DNA from 3 places in the Sphingorhabdus sp. genome. Region 3 is predicted to be linked to each of the others. Evidence: predicted binding sites of a transcription regulator. Region 3 holds the regulator's gene; each other region holds the start of a gene.

Region 1 (7,982 bases), 400 kb from region 3:
GGGCGGTCTGATACGCTGGACGAGCGTGGATTTTTTCGACGAAAGCAGAGAGGTTTGGCAGGTTTGCAGCCCGGCCCATTTTAACCGCTGCTTCGGCCGGAAAACTCATCATAATGTCAGCGCCCGTGAGCGTATCGCCAACAAACCAGCCCGTCGCTTTCAAATTGTCGTCCATGAACGCAAAATGGCTTTCAAGCTGCTGACTAATGCGCGAATGCAAGGGTGCAGCAGCATCGCCCAACCGCGCAGTATACAGGTTCAGCAAGATCGGCGTCATCGCCGAGCCTTCGGCAAAATGCATGAATTCCAGATAGCGGACATGCGCGTCAGATCCGCGTGCCGGCACAAGATGCGCACCATTATGCCGTTCACACAGATATTCGACGATTGCACCGGATTCGAAAATCACATTGCCGTCATCTTCAATCAAGGGCGATTTTCCCAAAGGATGGACGTTCAAAAGCGCTTCGGGCGCAAGATTGGTCACAGCATCACGGGCATGATGGCGGATTTCATAAGGAAGGTTCAGTTCTTCGAGCAACCACAAGATACGTTGCGAACGCGAATTGTTGAGATGGTGTACGATGATGGTCATAGCTGCTTCCTTATATATGGTCGTAATTTTGATGCATTTGCGCGGCGATTTCGCGCACCAGTTTGGCGGCGACTATGGCGGTAATGTCGTTCACGTCGCGCGCGGGGTTAAGTTCGACGATGTCCGCGCCCACGATCCGCGCGCGTTGTTTAGCGATAATGGACAGGACTTCGCGGACCGTTAAGCCGCCAGGCTCTGGATGTGCCACGCCGGGCGCTTCGGACGGGTCGATGCCGTGAAGGTCAACGCTGATATATAATGGGCCGTCAAGAATGGGGTGCGTCACCGCATGGTCACCGCCAAGCAGTAGGGGGATAGCATCTGCCTCCATGCTTTCGGTCACCGCCCGCAGAATTAATGCGTCATCGGCAGCGCAGTCATCGTCCGATAAGGGCAAATCGCCGAGGTCCTTGAGCATGACGTCCGTGCCAATTTCAAGGCCGGATTGCGCGGATAGATTGCCCCGGTCGCTCCACAATGCCGCGCGGATGGCCGGTGGTGCCAATGCTGCACCGCGCGCGAATGAGCTGTTCTGATCAGTCAGCAAGCCGATAAGATGAATGACTGGCCCCATGCCGACCGTTGTGCCCCAGCCATTGTGCCTGTCAAGAACTTAGCGCCCGTGCGTCCGCCGATGCCGTAAAGGCGGCAAGGGGTAGCATCTACCGACCTTCACACAAATGACCCGCCCCGGGGTGGACCAGGGCGGGCCGAAAGCAGCAGCCTCAGGCAAGGCCGCGCTTGTTCGTCAATTCTTAAACGTCGTCGTCTGCGTCTGGCCCGGTCATCAGGACCTCAGCGACTTCTTCTGTCTTGCCGCGAATGGCGGCTTCCAACCGGGCCGCAACCTCCGGATTTTCGGTCAGATAGCTTTTTGAATTCTCACGGCCTTGGCCAATACGGATCGAATCATAGCTAAACCAACTACCCGATTTTTCTACCAATCCCGCCTTCACACCCAAATCGAGCAGCTCACCCGTTTTGGAAATGCCTTCGCCATACATGATGTCAAATTCGACCTGTTTGAATGGCGGCGCGACCTTGTTCTTCACAACCTTCACGCGGGTCGTGTTGCCTACAATGTCTTCGCCTGCCTTAATCTGGCCTGTGCGGCGAATGTCCAAGCGCACCGATGCGTAGAATTTCAACGCATTGCCGCCCGTGGTGGTTTCTGGCGAACCATACATCACCCCGATCTTCATACGAATCTGGTTGATGAAAATGACCATGCAGTTTGACCGGCTGATCGAACCTGTAATCTTGCGCAGCGCTTGGCTCATCAACCGCGCTTGCAAACCCACATGGCTGTCGCCCATTTCGCCTTCGATTTCCGCGCGCGGGACAAGTGCCGCGACCGAGTCGATGACGATGATGTCCACGGCGTTTGAACGCACCAAAGTGTCGGCAATCTCAAGCGCTTGTTCACCCGTATCTGGCTGCGACACGATCAAATTGTCCACGTCGACGCCAAGCTTCTTCGCATAGCCGGGATCAAGCGCATGCTCTGCGTCGATAAATGCCGCCGTGCCGCCTGCCTTTTGCGCCTCTGCAATCACGTGCAGGGTCAATGTCGTCTTACCCGAACTTTCAGGGCCATAAATTTCAATCACGCGTCCCTTGGGCAATCCACCAATGCCAAGCGCGATGTCCAACCCAAGCGAACCCGTCGACACCGCATCGATGCTGATCGCTTCACGACTACCAAGCTTCATCGCCGAACCCTTGCCGAATGCGCGATCAATCTGCGCCAGGGCTGCTTCTAGAGCCTTTTCACGTTCCGAATTTTTCATACCGTTTGCCTGATTCCCATCAATTATCTTGAGACTAGCTGCCATTTTTCCACTCCTTAGCGTCATGCCTATTCCGAAAGACTTCGTCGGAACATCACCTATGTACGCCTTCTGTTCCAAAAGAACAAGAGTGGAACAAAAAAATTTACATCTTGTATTTCAATATCTAATCTAATCGTCCTTCGCAAGCGCGTCGTGAACCGCTTCGGCAATTTGCTGGACGGAAAACGGCTTAGCCAAGAAAGCGACATTGTCGAGGCTGATCGTTTCGCGCAATTGCTCCTCGGCATAGCCAGATATGAACAGCAACCGGATATCGCCATAGCTTTCGCGCAATCGCCGTGCCATGGATGGCCCATCCAAATTGGGCATCACGACATCGGATACGACCAAGTCGTAACGCTTCCCGTCGGCGAAGAGTTCAAGCGCTTGTTCGCCATCGTTCGCGGTTTCCACCACATAGCCTTGCCGGACCAGCGCCCGTTCGGCCACGGCGCGCACCATGTCCTCATCCTCAACGATTAAGATCCGGCCACTGCCCCAAAGGTCCTTTGGCTTGGACAATTCGCGCCTCGTGACTTCAGGCGTCGGAATTTCGCCCCGGTGGACCGGCAGGAAGATGTCAAACCGCGTTCCATTTTGCAGTTGGGAGTCTGCAAAAATAAACCCGCCAGATTGTTTGACGATGCCGTATACCGTTGAAAGGCCAAGCCCTGTGCCTTTGCCCATTTCCTTGGTCGTGAAAAACGGTTCGAATATCTTCGACAGATTTTCTTTCGGGATACCAACGCCGCTGTCTTCGACAGACAGTTGGACATAATCACCTATTGGCAAAAACTCTCTACCCATTGCGGCAACTTCGCTTTGGCTAACAGCGACGGTGCTGATGTGAACGACGCCACCCTTGGGCATAGCGTCACGCGCATTCACACCCAGGTTGATGATAACTTGTTCAAGCTGCCCCGGGTCAGCCCGCACTGCGCCAACGCCGCGCCCATGATGCACCTCAAGCCGCACGGTTTCGCCCAAAAGTCGCTTCAACAGGCTGGAGACATCGGCAACCACATTGGCGAGTTGCAGGATTTGCGGACGCAGGGTCTGCTGACGCGAAAAGGCCAGTAACTGGCGCGTCAGGCTGGCCGCGCGGTTGGAGTTATTCTTAATCTGCTGGATATCGTCATAATCGCTGTCGCCCGGCTGATGTCGCAACAGCATCAGGTCGCAATAGCCAATGATCGCAGTCAGGATATTGTTAAAGTCATGCGCGACTCCACCTGCAAGCTGGCCAATGGATTCCATCTTGGTCTGCTGCGCGACTTGGCGTTTCAGTGTAATTTCTTCGCTATTATCCTTCAGCCCGAGCAGCACCGCAGCCTCACCTAGTCCGCGCACGCCAGCGATCGACAAAGCGATCACCTCTTCGGGTCGCTCCTTCAGCCGAATGGCGATATCGCCTGAAGCTACTGCGCCGCTGCCGTATCGCCGAATGCTATCAAGGACCGCGCCTTTGTCCTCGTTGATGACAAGATCGCCCGGATAAGGCGGCAATTTATCTGCCTGCACATCAAGCACGCGCGCGAAGGCGTCATTGGCAAACAGGAACCGTCCGTCGCGATCAACCAGCGCAAGCCCAAGTGGAAGCGTCGACAGCAATTGTTCCACATGCGCCAGCGCCAAACCGCGATCAACTTTCACGCCTTCTTCATCGACCGCGAGCAAAAGCGCTGCGCTTTCGGCATTTTCTTCGTTCAAAGGCACGTGCAGCAACCGGATCGGCAAACCCCGGCGCCCCTCGCGTTCAAAGTATACGCTACCTTTTTCATCCATTCGAACAAAATCGGCAAAGAGCTGACCAAGAATAGGCTCCATATCCTTGCCCGTCGCGCGCAATGCAAAGGCGGCATTGGCCGCACGCACTGCGCCATCCGCGCTCACGGCGACCGCCATCACGCCGCTGCTGGACATCGCCCGGCCAATGCGCCCCGTAATCACCTCAATCGCGCGGTGCTCAATGGCGATCTCCTCTACCGCCGCCAAATGCCACAACAGATATTCATCGGCCATGCCTGCTCGAGCAACCTTTACGCGGAAGGTTCTGCCATCTTGAACGATCGTTGCGATATCCGTGCTTCCGTCGCGCCATGCGGCACGACCTGCGGCAACAAGCAATGCACGATTGGCGTCATCGCCGCCAAGGTCTGGTGGCGCTTTCAATCCCGGAAAGGCTATTGTGTAATGGTCATTGGCGCAGACCAAACGGCCTGCCCGGTCGCTGATCGCGATGGCAGCATTGCTCATCTGAGTCGCTGCATGGGTTATCGACCAGTCAGGCACCGACAATTCAGACGCGCTGTCGACAGAAGGTCCGCTGCGGAAAAAATGAATGACGCCGACCGCGGCGATTATCGTTCCAGCGCATGATCCCAACAGGATGATATTTTCCGTCGAAAACCACATAATTGTGAGCGACAATATGGTTGCCAGCACCACGACCCCGAGCTTTTGAAAATCCAGCCGCGGATAGGCATCGACATCCCCGCCAAGCATCTGAAAATCAGTCGGCGACGGTATCTTGTTCAAAACGGCCCCTTACCCGATAAAATCGCAAGGATCAGATTTAAGGCACAGTTTACCATGACCATGGGCTGGAACGCATCGCACCGTTTGTCAAGATTTCGTGATCGCTATGCAGGTTCTGCCTCGAACTTGCCGAAACTTCATCTGCCCGACAGAAGTGACTTCGACCGACGACGCCATTTGGCACTTACGCGCCAACGCCAAAACCAAGCGGAGATGAAATAGCCAATGGCGGCCATCACAATCGAAATAATTGCCAGCCCAGCTATCCCCTGAACAAGTGCAAGCGGCGCTTCATTCCAGACATAGTCGCCCCAGGCAGATAAGGGCGCAGCCGTTTCAATGAGTTCATAAAATCGCCCGGACCCATTGTTTAACCGCAAAACAGATTCACCGACATAGATCGACCCGAAGAGGATAAACGGCGTGGTCGCTGGCATACTGAGAAAAGTCATCGCCGCGCCGATTGGAATATTGGCACGGAACGGCAGCGCCAATAATGCTACGCCAGCAATTTGGACACCGGGTATCAGCAGGAAAATGCCGACGAGCAGGCCAAGCGCGACGCCGCGCGGCACCGAACGGCGCGTAAATCGCCACAATGCCGGGTGGAAAACGCGTTGCGCAAAAGGACGCAGAAAACGGCTGCGTTCAAAACTGTCGCGAGTCGGCGCTTGCTTATGTAACCAGGCGTTGAATTTGCTCATCCGCGATCCCGCATAATTCGTCCTTGTTCGCGCTTCCAGTCACGCTCTTTTTCCGTCGCACGCTTGTCTGGGGCCTTTTTGCCCTTTGCCAAAGCCAGTTCCACTTTCGCCCGGCCCCGGCCATTGAAGTAAATCGACAGCGGCACGAGCGTCATACCTTGACGCATAACCGCTCCATGCAGCTTATTTATTTCACGTTCATTAAGTAGCAACTTGCGCGGGCGCTTCGGTTCGTGATTGAAGCGGTTGCCATGACTGAATTCAGGAATATTGGCATTAATCAGCCAAATTTGATCATCACGAACTTCGGCGTAACTCTCGGCAATTGACCCCTCGCCAAAGCGTAAGGACTTTACCTCCGTACCAGTCAGGACAATGCCAGCTTCATATTTGTCATCAATATGAAAATCATAGCGCGCCCGCCGGTTTTCAGCGACCGTTTTGACCTTGTTAAATGCTTCCGGCTTTGGACGAGTCATTAGATGAGACCTGCATTCTCCAAAGCGGCATCAACCTGACGGCGGCTCGCCTCACTCGGCGGTGTCATTGGCAAACGCAACTCCGTCGGGAAGCCTTCGATTACCTGAGACAAAGCATATTTGATTGGACCGGGCGACGCATCAGAAAATAATGCCAAATGGAGGGGATAGAGCTTGTCATTCAGCTTGCGCGCCAAATCATAGTCACCCGATGCACAAGCCGCCTGAAACTCTGCGCATAGCTTCGGCGCGACATTCGCCGTCACCGAAATACAGCCTTTGCCGCCCGCCGCGTTGAACGCGAGCGACTGTTCATCGACACCTGACAACAAACAGAAGTCCGGCCCACAGGCCAAACGGTGGTCGGTGACACGCGGCATGTCGCCACTGGCATCCTTAATGCCGATTATGGTTGGCAACTTTGCCAGACGGGCGACGGTTTCCGGCTTGATATCCGTCACCGTGCGCGCCGGCACATTGTAGAGCAATATCGACAGATCGTTCTTTTTCGTCATATGTTCGAAATGCGCGTAAATGCCCTCTTGATTTGGCCGGTTGTAATAAGGCGCTACCACAAGCCCAGCGGCAGCTCCGCTTTTCTTAGAAAAGTTGAGGTGCAGGACAGCATTGTTTGTGTCGTTTGAACCGCAACCCGCGATGACAGGCACGCGCCCGGCGGCTTGCTCGATGCATATCTCAATGACACGGTGATGCTCCGCGTTAGACAGTGTCGATGCCTCTCCAGTGGTTCCTGCGGGCACAAGCGCGCTTGACCCTTGCTCGATTTGCCAATCGATTAACGCACGAAAATGCTTTTCGCTAAACGCTCCGTCGCAAAAAGGAGTCACTAGAGCCGGTATTGATCCGGAAAACATATTACAGGACTTCCATTCTGATCCAAATTGAACGCTAAGCTTAATATAGTCGCTTGTTCAGCGATTGATAAGATTGAGGTCCATAATATGTCCGGCATGGTAAAGCATCTTCTTTCAGCATCGACTCTCATTATTTCATTCACTGCGCTCGCCTCCGCACAGCAATCCGATGGGATCATATGGAAACCCGGCACTGGCGGTGGACAAATGTCCGCGCCATCTGGACAACCACTGCCTACACCCGTCGTTTACGACCCAAGCGAGGGCAAAATCCCCGCCGCGCTGCAGCGTTGGAAAATGTTAAGCGCACCCGGGAATTTCAGCTTTCACAATTATGCCTCATTTTTGATGCTTTACCCCGATTGGCCAAATGCCGACGACATGCGCAAAAAGGCGGAACAGGCGATAGATCCCCTGTCTTACTCCCCTAACCAACTAGTGGCCTATTTTGACCGTTTACCGCCAGTCACCAATGAAGGCCGCGCAAAATTTGCATTGGCGCTGGATAGCGTTGGCGACAAGGCGCGTGCCGAAGCACAAGCGCGCGAAGCTTGGCGCGGTGGCGCGCTGAGCGACGAAGATGAAGGCCGGGTTTTCCGCATTGCCAGCGGCACGCTGACATCCGCCGACCATGATGCACGAATCGACCGGCTGCTTTGGTCAGGATCGACGCGCGCCGCCGAACGTTGGATCGCATTCACCTCGCCGCAGCGTCGCCCTGCGTTTGTCGCTGCGCTTGCAACGCGGATGAAGGCACAAGATGCCGACTTGAAGGTGCAAGAGGCAGGTGCTTTAGCGAATAGCGAAGCCAGTCTGCTGGCGGCGCGGGCGGACGCGATGCGCGCTGCTGGCGATGGCGTTGCTGTGCGCGAATTACTTGCAAACCGCGGGAATCTGGTCGCACCGGTGCCCGTCCTCAAGGATTGGTACCAATTGCTACTAACACATGCCCGCGCTGC
Region 2 (7,982 bases), 720 kb from region 3:
GGCAAGCGTCGCTGCAACCTGTGCGCAGGCCATGGCAAGGTGCGTGCGCAGCAAGGCTTCTTTGTGGTCGAACGGACATGCCCGACCTGCCATGGTCGCGGCGAAGTGATTGAGTCCCCATGCCGGGCCTGCGGCGGCGAAGGCCGGGTGGATGAACGCAAGACCATCGCCGTCAATATTCCGCCCGGCGTCGACGAAGGCACGCGCATTCGGGTCGCAGGTCGGGGCGAGGCCGGGCCAAATGGCGCAGCGGCGGGTGATCTTTACATCTTCATCCATCTCTCGCGTCACAAGGTGTTCGAACGCGACGGCACGACATTGTTCTGCCGTGTGCCCGTAAGCTTCACCACAGCGGCGCTGGGTGGCCAAATCCGCATTCCGGGCCTCGACAGTGCCGAACATATTATCATTGTTCCAGAGGGCATACAGTCGGGCAAACAGCTTCGCCAGCGCGGGGCAGGTATGCCCGTGCTGCAAGGGCGAGGTCGCGGCGACATGGTCATCCAAATCGACGTGGAAACGCCGTCGAAGCTGTCTGCGCGGCAGAAGGAGATATTGCGGGAGTTCCGCGAAACCGAAACCGGCGAAGAATGTCCGCAATCAACCGGCTTTTTTGACAAGCTTAAAGGCATTTGGGACGACATCACCGATTAGGGTCAGGACCACTTAAATCCACCTCGGTCCGTAAGGAATTTATCAGGGGCCGGATATGCGTCAGCCGCTCCTGCTCCTCATCCAATATCGCGTGGAACGCCTGTTTTTTGTAACTTTGCGCGCGGGCCGGCGAAAATTCATGGCTTGGCGGCAGTGACGATATCAGAATATCAATCATCCGTTCCGCGCCATGCAAACGGCCCCATAGATAGTCGTTTTCACGATAGGTGCGGCTGAAAAACGCACCAAAATTATTGAACTCTATGCCCTTTAACGTCGCCGCCGTGCCGCCCTTGCGGATGGAGGCGCAGTCGTCGGGCGATATGCGGTCCACTTTGACCGGGTCGAATTCGTCAAAGCCTTCATCCTGCAACAAAGGCAGCGTGGCGATGTCATAAAGTGCATAGCCCAAATAGCCGAGCAGTATGATCCGGCGTGCCTCAACGGGCAGTATCAGCATGGCGTCGCATAATATTTTGTCGACTTTGCCGTCGGTCCGCACCAGATCGCGCTGTGCCGCAAGATGGTCCATCAAGCCTGCGGGATCGTCGATGCCAGATTTGGCGGCCATCGCAAAATCCAGCCCTAAAAATTCCGCCGTTTCCAGATCAAGAAACAAAGCGAGGCAATTGTAAATGGCGTCGCGCATTTTGGCGATGTCATCGTCCGGTACATTGATAACATTTTCGACCTCTTCGGTCAGGTGCCGGGCAAGAAAGCGCAGGCGACGGATGCGGAAGCGCAGGTCATGCGCGCGGAAAAAGGCAATTTGGCGTGCGGTGGCTTTGCCCTTATGCGGCGGCATAAGGTCGAGATTCCGGTCCCCGATTTCGGTCCAAAGCGCGGCACGCAAGTCACGGAAAAGCGTGGCTGATGCATCGGGCAAGCTGCGGCGCGCGGTGGCGATAACATCGTCAACGACGCCAGCGATTTTGAGGTGGTTATAGGCGCGATAACCGAACCCGGCGGCAACAATCGCCTTTTCCTGCGCCGACTGCCGCCATTTTTGCATACGGCTTGCGGTTGGCTGGGTTAGGAACCATGTCTTGCCCAATAGCGTCTCTACCGTATTTTCAACTTCGCTCCGCAAGCTGTCGATGACACGTTGCATCCGTTCAATACCTTCCGAACGGCCCATGATTTTTTCCAGACTGTCACGAATAGGCTGTTCGCGCGGAATATTGGACGTCGCCCCCAATATCGTCGAGAAAAACCCCGGTGGCTTGCGCGGCATATCGGCGGTGCCGTCCGTATTGCGTTTGCCAAATCGGAAACTGGGGCGGCCCGGCTTTGGGTCGATATAGACAAAACGCCGGTCCACTTCGCGGCGCGCTGGGCGGTTGCGCAAGGCAGAGATCGCTTGGTTAAACGGCGCATTGGCCAAGACCGATCCGTCGATTAACATCGTATCTTCGGCGGCATTGGCGGCAAATTGCTGCGGCAATATGCGCTTCAAAAACATATTGCGGCCAAGCCATGGGACATTTTCCCGCGCCAGCAACCGGTCAAGTTCACGCACCGAAAATGGCGGGAAAGCGCCGGGGAAACTTGCCGTGGCGCGCGCCGCAAAAACCAACTCGGCAATGTCGGCAAGCCCCGTTCGCCCGCGCGTTGAAAAATCGACAGTGATCCGATGTTCGGACTCTGTGACTTCTTCAGGACTGTTAAGACGCAGCATCCGGTCATGCCCGTAATAGTCCGTTACGGTGACAAACAAATCCAGCGGCTGACTTGCTGGTAAAAGTGGCGGTTCCGCTGCGCTCGCCGCCATTGCGTTCAGCGCGTCGAGCAACAGTTTCGAAAACACATTCCCGCCAAAGGGCGGCGCAAACCAGCGTGCGCGGACAAAGCGTGACAGCTTGGCCGCGACTTCCTCCTGCGCCTCTTTTGCGACCGTTCTTTCGACCGCCCCGCCGCGTCGGCGCAAGATCATCCACGCAATGGGCGTCGCCCAAAATTTGGTGAAGCGCGACAGCGGGCGGGCGTCCGGATCAAGCAGCACGTCGACGTCCGCCATTTCAAGCCACATATCGGTCAACGGTTCAAGCGATTGGCCCGTGACAATAGCCTGCGACAGGAAAATGCCGTTGATACCGCCCGCGCTTGACCCCGCAATGATGTCCGTCAAAACGCGCAGTTTTACGCCACTGACGCGTGACAACTCTGCAAGCAAATCATGATAGACAATCTCGCTGCGGCGGGCGGGCGGCGCACCGTCATGAAACGCGCGGCTCGCGCGGACCATGTGCCAAATCTCGCGTGTGACGCCATGCATGTAAATGGCAAGGCTAACCCCGCCATAACAAATGAGCGCCAGCCTGAGTTCTTTTTCGCGCATATCAAATATGTGGCATTACGCTGCGTTTCACGCAAGCGCTGATACTGGGGTCAGGACCACTTAAATCCACCATCGCGGCGTCAAGACGTCCTTCGGATTTGACCCATATTGTCCATTGCCACGTTGGCAAGCTTGGACTTAGAACCACTAAGCCCTGCGGTTGCCGCATGGCACTGAACAGTATGGCCTCAAACCGCGAAGGTGGATTTAAGTGGTCCTGACCCTAAGCACTTATGTCTTGAGTTCTTGATTTGTTCTGTTAATCACCAGCTATGGCAAAAGCAAAGCGCAAATATGTGTGTCAGGCATGCGGGTCCGAATCCAACCGCTGGCAGGGGCAGTGCGATGATTGCGGCGAATGGAACACCTTGGCGGAAGAGGCCAAAGCAACTGTTTTTGAGCTGAAGCATCACCTGCATTCGGGCGGCCGTGCGGTCGAATTGTCCGGATTGAACTCCGACATTAAACTGCCCGAACGTGCCTCGACCGGTATATCCGAATTTGATCGCGCCTTGGGTGGCGGCCTTGTGCCGGGTTCAGCGACCTTGCTCGGTGGTGATCCAGGCATTGGTAAGTCGACGTTACTGTTACAAGCTGCCGCGAACCTCGCACGGCGCGGCCTATCCGTTGCCTATATTTCGGGTGAAGAGGCTGTGGACCAAGTGCGCTTGCGGGCGCGTCGGCTTGGCCTTGGTGATGCGCCGGTGCAGCTTGCCGCCGCAACCTCTGTGCGCGATATCCTGACGACGATGGCACAAGGTGCGCCGCCCGCTTTATTGGTCATCGATTCGATTCAGACCATGCATAGCGACCTCATCGAAGGCGCGCCGGGCACCGTCAGCCAAGTTCGCGCGTCGGCGCAAGAGCTTATCCGCTTTGCCAAGGAACGCGGCACAGCGTTGATGCTCGTTGGTCATGTTACGAAGGACGGAACGATTGCCGGACCCCGCGTGCTGGAACATATGGTCGACACCGTATTGTCGTTCGAAGGCGAACGCAGCCATCAATATCGCATTTTGCGCGCGTCCAAGAACCGGTTTGGCGGGACCGACGAAATCGGTGTTTTTGCGATGGTTGAAGAAGGCTTGACGGAGGTCGGCAACCCAAGCGCATTATTCCTAACCGACCGGGCCGAACAGGTTACGGGGGCAACGGTATTTCCGGCGCTGGAAGGAACGCGTCCAGTGCTTGTGGAAATTCAGGCCCTTACCGTGCGGCTATCGAGTGGCGCAACACCGCGCCGCGCCGTTGTGGGCTGGGACAGCGGTCGGCTCGCGATGATATTGGCGGTGTTGGAGGCGCGATGCGGCCTGAGTTTTTCAACCGCTGAGGTCTATCTCAACATTGCGGGTGGCTATCGCATTTCCGACCCAGCCGCCGATCTTGCGGTTGCAGCGGCATTGGTTTCGGCTTTGGCGGAACGGCCACTGCCGTCCGATGCTGTGCTCTTTGGTGAAGTGGCTTTGTCTGGTGAAATCCGTCCCGTCGCACATGGTGCGTTGCGACTGAAGGAATCAGCGAAGCTCGGGTTCAGCCGCGCATTGGTACCGCCGTCTGTGAAAGGTCAGGCCGGCATTTCAACGCAAGAGTTCCGCACGCTTGCCAATCTCGTTGACCATATGCTGGGACGTCCCTAAATCCTTTTTGAACGGTTATAAGGGCGTCATCTTAAGATGGGCGCCGCAGTTTAATCGCGACGCATTTGGGTAATAAGGGCAACAGGATCAGATGACAGCACTTGATATCATGGTCCTGTTCTTGCTGGGTAGCGGGGCCGCATTCGGCTTCTTACGCGGCTTTTTGCAAGAGGCTCTGTCGATGATCGCATGGGTGCTGATCATCTTGGCTGTTCGTATGTTCCACGCGCCTGCGACGGCGGCTTTGGCAGAGGCTGTGGGTTCTGACTCCGGCGCTGCCGTGCTTGCCTTTTTAGCCCTTTTCATCGTGATCTTTGCCGTGGGTAAATGGATTGCGAAATCGATTGGCGCTAAATCGCGCAAGTCCGTACTCGGTCCAATTGACCGCGTCCTTGGCTTTGGCTTCGGTATGCTCAAGGGCCTGATTATTGCGACCCTCGTTTTCCTGCTGTTCGTGATGGGATATGATTTGGTGTATGGCGCGGATGAGGGGCGGCCCGAATGGATGGCTCGTTCGCGCACATATCCTTTGCTCAATGCCAGCGGCGACGCCATGTCCGAATTTGTCCGCGAACAACGCCTCGCTGCCGATCGTGCCGCAGAAACAGCAAATTGATGGACTCCGCGCTCTACAATCGGGATATTTTGCGGTTGGCGACGTCTTTGGTCGCTGACCATCGCCTCGCAGCGCCGGATGGCAGCGCCGAAGTGCGTTCGCCCTTATGCGGCAGCCGTATTCAGGCGGATATTGTGACCGACGCCGACGGAAAATTGCAGGGACTTGCATTACGCGCCAATGCCTGCGCGCTTGGACAGGCTTCCGCTGCGATTTTGATGCATAACGCTGTTGGAACAGCTATGACCGAAGTTGCCAAATTGCGCGATGGCATGGCGCAGGCGTTACAGCGGGAGGGCGATATGCCAAGCTGCTGGCCGGAATTGGCATTGTTGGCAGCGGCAACTGATTATCCTTCGCGTCACGCCGCAATATTATTGCCTTATGACGCAATCCTTGCTGCTGCCGCGCAGGCCAAAGAGAAAGCCTGATGGAAGAAACATCACACCACCTCGTCGCGGATGTCATGATAGGCGGGGTGGTCCTGCTCGGCGCGGCGTTGTTGGCGGTGCTGATTTTCAGGCGTCTCGGCCTTGGTGCGGTGCTTGGCTATCTGGTCGCGGGTATTGCCATTGGGCCTGACGGCCTTGCGTTGATTGACGCGCCAGAGACGATATTAGCCTATTCCGAAATCGGCATCATCTTGCTGCTGTTCCTCGTCGGGCTCGAGTTATCACCCAGCAGGCTTTGGCTGTTGCGGCGGGATATCCTGCTTTTCGGGCCGTTACAGGTCATCTTGTGCGGGCTTGGCATGTTTGCCGTCATTCATTTCGCAATGCCCAGCTTTAGCTGGCAAGCCGCCTTAGTGCTTGGGCTTCCGCTGGCTTTATCCTCCACCGCCCAGGTGTTGCCGTTGCTGCAATCGCGCGGTCGGATGAAGACCGATTATGGAGAGAAAAGCTTCTCCATATTGTTATTTCAGGACATTTCCATTGTTCCCTTGTTGACGATCGTTGCTGCCTTGTCGCGCGCACCGGCGGAGGAGGGCGCGATTGAGGGGTGGTCGTTGGTGTTATACGCGGTGCTGGCGATTGCGGGACTGGTGTTGGCCGGACGCTATCTGCTGTCGCCGCTCTTGCGCTTGGTCGGCAAGATTTCAGAGCGCGAATTGTTTATCGTCACGGGCCTATTCACCGTCTGCGTCAGCGCCGCGGTAATGCAAGCGATCGGTGTTTCACCAGCCTTGGGCGCATTTCTCGCTGGCGTCATGTTGGCGGAATCCCCTTACCGGCATGAGTTGGAGGCCGACATTGATCCGTTCCGATCAATTTTACTCGGCCTGTTTTTCCTGGCTGTCGGCATGTTGCTTGATGTCGATGTCATCCTTTCGCAGCCCGTGTTCGTTGCGGGTCTGGCGCTGGCGCTGATCACGGTCAAGATCGCCGTCATATATGCGCTTGGTCGGTGCTTTGGCCTCCAAGACAGACCGTCGATCATTATGGCGATGCTTTTGAGCCAAGGTGGCGAGTTTGCGTTCGTGTTGTTTGCCGCGGCGCAGCAGGCGCTGTTGATTGAACCGGAGGCCGCAAGCTTGTTTGGCGCGGTCGTCACCTTATCCATGGCGACGACGCCGTTCCTGATGATCTTTGCGGGCAAGCTTGCAGCACGAAAGGTCAGTGGCGATGTGCAGCTTGATGATCCGGAACTCGCGTCGCAAGCCAATGTCATTATCGTAGGGCATGGACGTTTCGGGCAACAGGTATCGCAGATCATGCAGGCCGCAGGGCGCTCAGTCACGTTGATTGACATCAACCCGCAGACCATCGACCTCAGCGAGGACTTTGGCTTCAAGGTTTTTTACGGCGATGGCACCCGCGTCGACTTGCTGAAGCGCGCAGGCGGCGAAGACGCGCAGGCGATATTTTTCTGCATTGACGACCGGTACATGACCGCAGAATCGCTGATGCCCGTGCGCGAAACATTCCCGCGCACAAAATTGTTCGTGCGCGCTTATGACCGGGAGCAAGCTTTATTGTTGATGGAAGATGATGGTATCAGCATCATGCGCGAGGTGTTTGAATCCTCCATCCGGATGTCCGCCGATGCGCTGAAATATTTTGGTACTGACCGCGACCAAATTTCTGAAATAATATCAGAGTTTCGGCGTCGCGACCGCAGCCGCCTGCAAGCGCAATTCACCAGCGGCGACATGCATGCGGGAACCCGTCACAGTTTCGGCGGCGATGACTCTGACGACTTTCTGATCACGGGCGATTAAACTTCGCTGTCGAGGAATGCTGCGACGTCGTCCAGTGCGACTTCTTTGGACAAAAATGTCTGCCCGATACCGCGTGCGAGCAAGAAAGGCAGTGTGCCCGCGCTCATTTTCTTGTCATGCCGCATATAGTCGACCAAGGCCGCGCCATTGGCAGTGACGCCGGCTTCGGATAGCGTCGTGGGCAGGCCGGCCCGCTTTAGAAGCTTAGTAACCCGTGCGGCATCTTCTGCTGGGCAATGGCCCAGCCTCACCGAATACCGAAATGCTAAGGCCATGCCGGCGGCGACCGCTTCGCCGTGAAACAGCCGGTCGGAAAAGCCAGTGTCGGCCTCCAGCGCGTGACCAAAAGTGTGCCCCAGGTTCAACAACGCCCGCGTGCCCGTGCGTTCGGTTTCGTCTGCGGCGACGATCCGCGCCTTGGATTGTACGGACAGGATGATGGCCTGCGCGCGGATATCAGGGTCACTCGCAAAAAAGCTGTCGAGATTATCCGCGCAAAAGTCAAAAAACGCCGCGTCA
Region 3 (7,982 bases):
GCGCCTATCGCGACGCCGTTTTGTTCAACGCGGCGGCAGCTTTGCTGGTCGCTGGCGTCGTCGAAAATATGTCAGAGGGCGCGGAAGAAGCAGCAGAGGCCATTGATAAGGGCCTTGCCAATGCGTTGCTGAATTGTTGGGTGGCATATTGACGGTGGACAAGCTTGCAGAAATTTGCGCGACCAAGCGCGTCGAAGTGGCGGAACGCAAGCTTCAGGGCTTGAGCCATTGGGAGACGCCGTCGGCCCCGCGCGGGTTTGAAGCGGCGTTGCGGGCCAAAAGCCAGACCGGAATCGCACTGATCGCGGAAATCAAAAAAGCCAGCCCATCCAAAGGCCTGATCCGCGCGGATTTCAATCCGGCAGCCCATGCCCGCGCCTATCAGGCGGGCGGCGCGGCGTGCCTGTCCGTGTTGACCGATGCGCCTTATTTTCAGGGGCATGAGGATTATCTGATTGCGGCGCGCGCGACGTGTGACCTGCCTGTCATCCGCAAGGATTTCATGGTCGACCCGTGGCAATGCGCCGAGGCGCGCGCGATGGGGAGCGATGCGATTTTGATCATCGTGGCGGCGTTGGATGATGTCGTGATGACAGAAATTGAGGCCGCCGCGCGGCAGGAAAATCTGGACGTGCTAGTGGAGGTGCATGACGAGGCCGAACTGCAACGTGCGCTCAAACATCTGAAATCCAAGCTGATCGGCGTGAACAACCGCAATTTGAAAACCTTCGAGGTCGATCTTGCCACGACGGAGCGTCTGGCGAAATTGGTGCCGGATGATGTATTGCTCGTCTGCGAAAGCGGTATTTCGACGCATGCCGATTGCCTGCGCATGGCGAAAGCCGGTGTTAACACATTCCTTGTCGGGGAAAGCTTGATGCGGCAGGACGATATTCAGGCCGCAACGCAAAGGCTTTTGACGGGTCATGGCTGATCTTACGCATTTGAACGCCGATGGCGGCGCACACATGGTCGATGTGTCGGCCAAGGCGGACAATGTGCGTGAGGCCGTGGCCGAGGGCCGGATATCCATGTCCACCGAAGCACTTGCGGCGATACGCGCTGGCAATATGAAAAAAGGCGATGTGTTGGGCACGGCGCGCATCGCTGGCATACTGGCGGCGAAGAAGACCAGCGACCTCATTCCTTTGTGTCACCCTTTGATGTTGTCCAAAATCAGCGTTGAATTTGAATATGAGGCCGCCGCCATTCGTGTCGAAGCGCGGGTGCGGTTAAACGGCCCGACGGGCGTGGAGATGGAGGCCTTGACCGCGGTCAGCGTCAGTTTGTTGACCCTTTATGACATGGCCAAGGCGCTCGACAAATCAATGATCATTTCGGACGTGCGCTTATTATCCAAAACAGGCGGCAAATCGGGCGACTATCGCGCATGATTTCGGTGGACGAAGCGCAAGCCAGATTGCTGGCGCTGGCCTCTCCTTTGCCCCCTGTTGAACGAGAGCTTATGCAGGCCGTGCGGCATTATGTGCATGCGCCGCTGATGGCGATGCGCACGCAACCTGCGGCGGACCTGTCGGCGATGGATGGCTATGCTATCGCCGTACAAGACTTTCCCGGCCCATGGCGCGTGATCGGCGAAAGCGCGGCGGGGCACCCTTTTGCAGGCGACCTGCAACGTGGCGAGGCTGTCCGCATTTTTACCGGCGCTTATGTGCCCGAAAACGCCGATAGCGTCCTGATTCAAGAAAATGCCGTGCGCGATGGCGATAGTTTGCGCACGACCGTTGATCGCGTGCCTTTGCCCGGGGCCAATATCCGCCGCCTTGGGGCCGATTTTCGCGCTGGTGACGTGGTGCTACCAAAGGGCACATATTTGGACGCAGGGGCAATATCCGTGGCGACGATGGCGGGGCATGGCAGGCTCATTGTGGGCGGCGTCCCGCGCATTGCGATTGCCGCCACGGGCGACGAATTGGTTCCCGCCGGGTCCGCCGCTGGCCCAGCGCAAATCCCGTGCTCCAACAGCCCAATGTTGCAAGCCATGCTCGATGGCCTTCCCTGTAATGTGTTTGACGCAGGGATATTGCGCGACGATTTGACGGCGCTTGAGACCGGCCTTTCGGCGCTGTCCAAACAAGTGGATATCATTGTCACCACTGGCGGCGCGTCGGTCGGCGACCATGATCTGGTGCAAAGCGCATTGTTGAATATCGGCGCGCAGATGGATTTCTGGAAAGTCGCGATGCGTCCGGGAAAACCGCTTATGGCTGGCAAAGTTGGCAACGCGGTCGTGCTCGGCTTACCCGGCAATCCGTCCTCTGCCTTCGTCACCGCATTTCTGTTCCTCTTGCCGCTTATCCGGCACATGGCGGGGTGCACTACGCCCCTGCCCGCTTTGTTTGAGGCGGCGACCGCGACCGACTTGCCAGCGGGCGGAGACCGCGCCGAGTATTTGCGCGCAACGGTCGAAGGCGGGGATATCACCCCGTTCATATCGCAGGATAGCGGGTTGGTTTCGCCGCTATCTCAAAGCAACGCGCTTATTATCCGCGATGTAAATTCACCTGCCACGCCCATTGGTGCGGTTGTTCAATATCATCGGTTGTTCTGACCACGACGCGCTTACAGTGCACAAATGTTCTTCAGGCTTGCTTAGTCTGCATACGTGTGCAAGTTTCAAGTTCACAAAAATTGACAAAGTATCATGAATTTGAGTACACACGAAATTTCGGAGGGGAATGCTTTATGGGAAGCTTTGTTGAAACCACGCTCGCACCGGGCGAGACTGTTAAGTATCAGGCTCGTGTAAGTGTGTGGTCTCTATGGTTTCTGATTTTATTAGGCGTTGCTACAATGTGGTTTGTGGTCGGATTTGTTTTTTTCCTGATAGCTTTTCTGAGATGGTGGAGCACTGAACTGGCGATCACAGACAAGAAAGTTGTCGCTAAATATGGCCTGATTAGCCGCCAAACCGTTGAAATACTCTTGCCCCGTGTTGAGAGCATTCAAGTCCAGCAAGGATTTATAGGCAGAATTTGCAACTTTGGGACCTTGGTAATGTCGGGCACGGGAACGGCACAAGCGCCCATTGTAGGCATTAGCAATCCGCTGATGTTCCGGCGAGTTCTCCTAAGCGTTCAAGAGGAATTTAAAAGCTAGGATGTTCTTGACATAACCGCTTTTGTTCTCTAATCGTTCCATTCATGTTCAACAGGATGGGACCCTGAATATGCTCACGGCAAAACAGCACGAACTGCTTATATTCATTAACCAACGATTGGATGAAAGTGGCATTTCCCCTTCGTTTGAGGAAATGAAAGAGGCGCTTGATCTGAAGAGTAAATCCGGGGTGCACCGTTTGATTGGTGCATTGGAAGAACGCGGCTTTATTCGGCGACTCGCCAACCGTGCGCGCGCGCTTGAAGTTATGAAAATGCCCGAAGGCGGGAATATGGGCGGTAACAATGTGGCCCGCTTTGCGCCTGTGAAGGAAAGCAAACCGCAAATTCAGATTCCTGTTGCCGCCAATGATGTCATGGAAATTCCCTTCCACGGCAAGATCGCCGCCGGTGTGCCGATTGAGGCACTGGAAGGCCAGAATTCATTATCGGTGCCGATGGCATTATTGGGTGCAGGTGAGCATTATGCGCTTGAGGTATCCGGCGACTCGATGATTGAGGCGGGGATATTGGATGGCGATTATGCCCTGATCCGTAAGGCAAACACGGCGCGCGATGGCGAAATTGTGGTGGCGTTGGTGCGCGGCGAGGAAGCGACATTGAAATATCTGCGCCGTGAAGGTCAGCAAATCCGCCTTGACCCCGCCAATGGCAGTTATGAGCCGCAATATTATGCGCCGCATGAGGTTGAGGTTCAGGGTAAGCTGGCCGGACTGTTGCGCCGATATCATTGATGGGATGCGTTCGCCGCGCGCGCGGCATGAGCGGCCTTCACCCAAGGCATATGGCGGTTGCTTTCGTTGGCCGTGACCACGCGTTGTGCATCCAGATAAAAGGCCAGACCGCCGCTTTGTTCAAGCAATCGGCGGTCCGCCTTTATCCATTTGGGGCGGCATGACTGGGGCAACCATCGGTCGCTGACGACAATGTCGACGCGTTTGCACGCTGCGGCCATTTCCATGGACGCAATGGGGGTGCGTGTTCTGGTTGCCAACAATGTCCATGATCGCTCTGCACCCGTCACGGTCATCACGCAATTGTCCAACGTGCATCGGACGCCGGGCCAATCCTCAATCGGCGTAGCTTTTGCAAAGCTTCCGGCTTTTTCAAAAATCATCCCGCGCACAAAATCACCCGCCCTTCCGCGCAGTAACGCGACCTCTCCGTCTGCACTGACCAAGGCCAGATGCTTGCCATCACCCGTCACCAGAATATCGGGGCGTGGTGCCGTCACCATTGCGATGATGCCGATCGCGCAAAGCGGAACGCCGCAATAGCGGACATTTGTGGTCAGCAAGCCAAATATCAACGCGCCAACAACGAAAGCAGCAAAGGCCCATATCGGCATCGCAGGCATCATCGTGACCGCGCCGGGCAGGCCACTGACGGAATGCGCCAGCGCCAAAATCGCGGCTATGCCCTGCCCTGCCAGCCACCAAAATGGCTGCCCCAAGCCAATCACGTCAAAAACCAGCGCCAATGCCTCCAACGGCATGATGATGAACGTCGTCATCGGGATGGCCACCACATTGGCCAAGGCACCGTAAAGCCCTGCCTTGTGAAAATGAAACAGGGCGATGGGGGTAAGGACAAGTTCAATGGCGACGCCGGTCAGGATGAGCGATCCGACCGCCCGCGCCGCCTTTCGCGCCAGGCTTTCGTCGCGCCGTTCGGTCAGCCGCCTTATGAACGGCAGATCATGCATGACAACAATGGTCGCAACGGCCGCAAAGCTGAGTTGAAAACTCGGACCCGCCATTGCCTCGGGCCAGAATATCAACACTATTAACGCACCAAAGGCCACCAACCGCAGCGTGAGCGCATCGCGCCCCAACGCCAGCGCAATCAAGATGAGGATCGCAGCGATGCACGATCGGACCGTTGGCACTTCGGCCCCCGTTAACAACGTATAGGCCAGCGCAGCTAAAGCTGCCGTTGCTGCGGCAATGACGGGTATGGGAACCCGCAATGCAAGCCATGACGACAAAGACAAAAGGCGGCTGACCGCGATGAAAACGAACCCGACCACCGCCGTCACATGCAGCCCGCTGATGGATAGAAGATGCGCCAAACCACTGTCCCGCATGGCTTGTGCATCGGCCTCGCTGATATGCCCCTGATCGCCGGTGACCAATGCTGCGCCTATTGCACCGCTTCCGGGGGGCATGGATGCCAGTATATGCTCTGTTAGCGCCGTACGCTGCATCGCGAACCATGCCCCGCTGTCTGCTTTCTGAAAAAGCCGGACATCGCCCAAAGCCGTTCCGGTCGCGCCAATCTGTTGAAACCATGCGCGCCGGGCAAAGTCATATCCGCCGGGCAAAGTTGGCCCTGCCGGAGGCAGCAAGCGTGCGCGCAGGCGAATGATCGCGCCGGGCTGAAAATCGTCTTTATATTGTTCCGGTGACAGGTTCACACGCACAAAAGGCGGCAAGTCCGGGCTATCGCCCGTGGCGAGCCGCAGCCGGTAAACATTGCGCGCGGAGATATTTTCAACCGCTTCAACCCGCCCATAAAACTCCCCAGTCCATATTTTTCCTAAAACTGGCTGGGCAACCGTCGTTGATCGAAAGGCAATCAGGAAGAAACCAAGCAATATCGCAACAGCCGCCATTCGGGCCATTTGCCGCAAGCGGCTATATGGTGGCGCCAAGTTCCCGAAAAACAACAAGGAAGCGCATGACATTGCCAATCCTGCCCAAGCAGATGTGCCAAAAAACTGCCAGAATGCGACGCCGAATCCGATACCAACGGGTATCCATAAGGGTAATTGGTCGCGTTCGCGGTCGAGCCAGTTTTCCAGAACTGCAAACAGCGTCTTTGGCGCACCAAACCGGACGTTTCCGTCCTCAACCATATTGCCAGATTTCTGTTCCACCACAGCTATTTAGCACCAAGAAATGAAAGCGCAATTTATCCGCGATGCGCAAGCCATTGTTTGCCTTGACGCCCATGGAATTTCCTACCATTGGACTAGTCAACGACATAGCCATATTCTCTCCACGAAACATTGGCACTTGAAGGGCCTTAGATTGTCGTCACGGGTGTTTCCCGCGTCCCGTGTCATAAAAAAAACATGCCTTTCTAAAGGGCAGCCCGGTATATAGCTTAGAAGATATGGAGTTTCAGAATGGCCGATAAAAACGCGACGCTCACCGTTGGCGACACCAGCTATGACTTGCCCATCATGCAGGGTTCACAAGGCCCTGACGTGATCGACATCCGCAAGCTTTACGGGGCGTCGGACCATTTCACCTTCGACCCTGGCTTCACATCGACGGCAAGCTGTGAATCCGCGCTGACGTTTATTGATGGCGACAAGGGTATTCTTTTGCATCGGGGCTACTCCATTGAAGAGCTGTCCGAACAGTCGAGCTTCATGGAAGTGTCCTATCTACTGTTGAACGGCGAACTGCCCAACAAGGCGCAATTGGACGAGTTTAGTCACACGATTTCGCGGCACACGATGCTGCACGAACAATTGGCAACTTTTTACCGTGGTTTCCGCCGCGATGCACACCCCATGGCCATAATGTGCGGCGTGGTTGGCGCGCTATCGGCGTTTTACCATGACTCCACCGATATCAGCGACCCAACACACCGAATGATTTCAAGCCACCGTTTGATCGCGAAGATGCCCACAATCGCGGCCATGGCGTTCAAATATTCGGTAGGGCAGCCTTTTGTCTATCCTGACAACAACTTGTCCTACACCGGCAATTTCCTGCGCATGACTTTTGGTGTTCCTGCGGAAAAATATGTTGTGAACCCCGTTATTGAGCGCGCGTTGGACCGGATATTCATCCTCCATGCCGACCATGAACAGAACGCATCCACCTCGACCGTCCGCTTGGCCGGATCATCGGGCGCTAATCCGTTTGCATGCATCGCCGCCGGCATCGCTTGCCTGTGGGGGCCAGCCCATGGCGGCGCGAATGAGGCTGCATTGAACATGCTGCGCGAAATCGGCACGCCTGACCGGATCCCGCATTATATTGAACGGGCAAAGGACAAGAATGACCCATTCCGTTTGATGGGCTTTGGTCATCGGGTTTACAAAAATTATGACCCGCGCGCTTCGGTCATGCAGAAAACGGTGCGTGAGGTTCTTACCGAATTGAATATCAGCGACCCGATTTTCGACGTTGCGATGCAGTTGGAAGAAATGGCGTTGAACGACCCCTATTTCATTGAGAAGAAGCTGTTCCCGAATGTCGATTTCTATTCCGGCATTATCCTGTCGGCGATTGGTTTCCCGACCGAAATGTTCACCGTATTATTCGCATTGTCGCGCACGGTTGGCTGGGTTGCCCAGTGGAACGAAATGATTTCGGATCCCGCACAGAAAATTGGTCGCCCGCGTCAGTTGTATACCGGACCAAATCACCGTCCTTACCATAGCTTAGACGCACGCTGAATTATCGGGGAAGGCGGAGCATAAAGATTGCGCCTCCGCCTTCGGCATCACCGACGGTAAGGTCGCCGCCCATCGCCCGCGCCAGACGGCGCGAGATATACAGGCCGAGGCCACTTCCGCCATCGCCCGACCTACCCAAACGTTCAAATTTGACGAATATACGCTCTCGGTCTGCCGCACATACGCCGCTGCCTTGGTCGGAAACCGAAATAATAGACCAATCGGGTTCAGCGCGGATGTCCAAGCTTACCTCGGTTCCGTCTGGCGCATAACGGATGGCGTTTGTGACCAAATTCAGCAGAATCTGTAGCACACGTCTAAACTCTGCGGTGGCATTCACCTGCATTGCTTCGTCCGGAACTTTCACATTAATGCTATGGTCGGCGGCTTTAAGAGCGAGAAGCCCAGCCACGCGCCGCGCCATA

What was found. Region 3 encodes LexA, which represses DNA repair genes until DNA is damaged. Its sites were predicted from a motif close to GTTCCNCNCTTGTTCT; they were not measured.
Region 1: the regulator LexA is predicted to act here: its motif matches at 2,507-2,522, upstream of recA (recombinase RecA).
Region 2: the regulator LexA is predicted to act here: its motif matches at 3,235-3,250, upstream of radA (DNA repair protein RadA).

The regions. Positions count from the first base shown of each region.
Region 1 is NZ_CP050888.1:395,676-403,657, reverse strand. It holds gene HEQ18_RS01940 (glutathione S-transferase family protein) at 1-595, opposite strand, end outside; gene HEQ18_RS01935 (arginase family protein) at 606-1,169, opposite strand; gene recA (recombinase RecA) at 1,351-2,430, opposite strand; gene HEQ18_RS01925 (hybrid sensor histidine kinase/response regulator) at 2,557-4,965, opposite strand; gene HEQ18_RS01920 (DUF2062 domain-containing protein) at 5,103-5,669, opposite strand; gene smpB (SsrA-binding protein SmpB) at 5,666-6,148, opposite strand; gene dapA (4-hydroxy-tetrahydrodipicolinate synthase) at 6,148-7,023, opposite strand; gene HEQ18_RS01905 (lytic transglycosylase domain-containing protein) at 7,231-7,982, shown strand, end outside.
Region 2 is NZ_CP050888.1:79,654-87,635, forward strand. It holds gene dnaJ (molecular chaperone DnaJ) at 1-654, shown strand, start outside; gene HEQ18_RS00420 (patatin-like protein) at 644-2,992, opposite strand; gene radA (DNA repair protein RadA) at 3,265-4,629, shown strand; gene HEQ18_RS00430 (CvpA family protein) at 4,721-5,245, shown strand; gene HEQ18_RS00435 (iron-sulfur cluster assembly scaffold protein) at 5,245-5,676, shown strand; gene HEQ18_RS00440 (monovalent cation:proton antiporter-2 (CPA2) family protein) at 5,676-7,463, shown strand; gene aroB (3-dehydroquinate synthase) at 7,460-7,982, opposite strand, start outside.
Region 3 is NZ_CP050888.1:799,855-807,836, forward strand. It holds gene trpD (anthranilate phosphoribosyltransferase) at 1-152, shown strand, start outside; gene trpC (indole-3-glycerol phosphate synthase TrpC) at 155-934, shown strand; gene moaC (cyclic pyranopterin monophosphate synthase MoaC) at 927-1,394, shown strand; gene HEQ18_RS03870 (molybdopterin molybdotransferase MoeA) at 1,391-2,572, shown strand; gene HEQ18_RS03875 (PH domain-containing protein) at 2,707-3,120, shown strand; gene lexA (transcriptional repressor LexA) at 3,191-3,874, shown strand; gene HEQ18_RS03885 (ComEC/Rec2 family competence protein) at 3,868-6,018, opposite strand; gene HEQ18_RS03890 (citrate synthase) at 6,271-7,557, shown strand; gene HEQ18_RS03895 (sensor histidine kinase) at 7,559-7,982, opposite strand, start outside.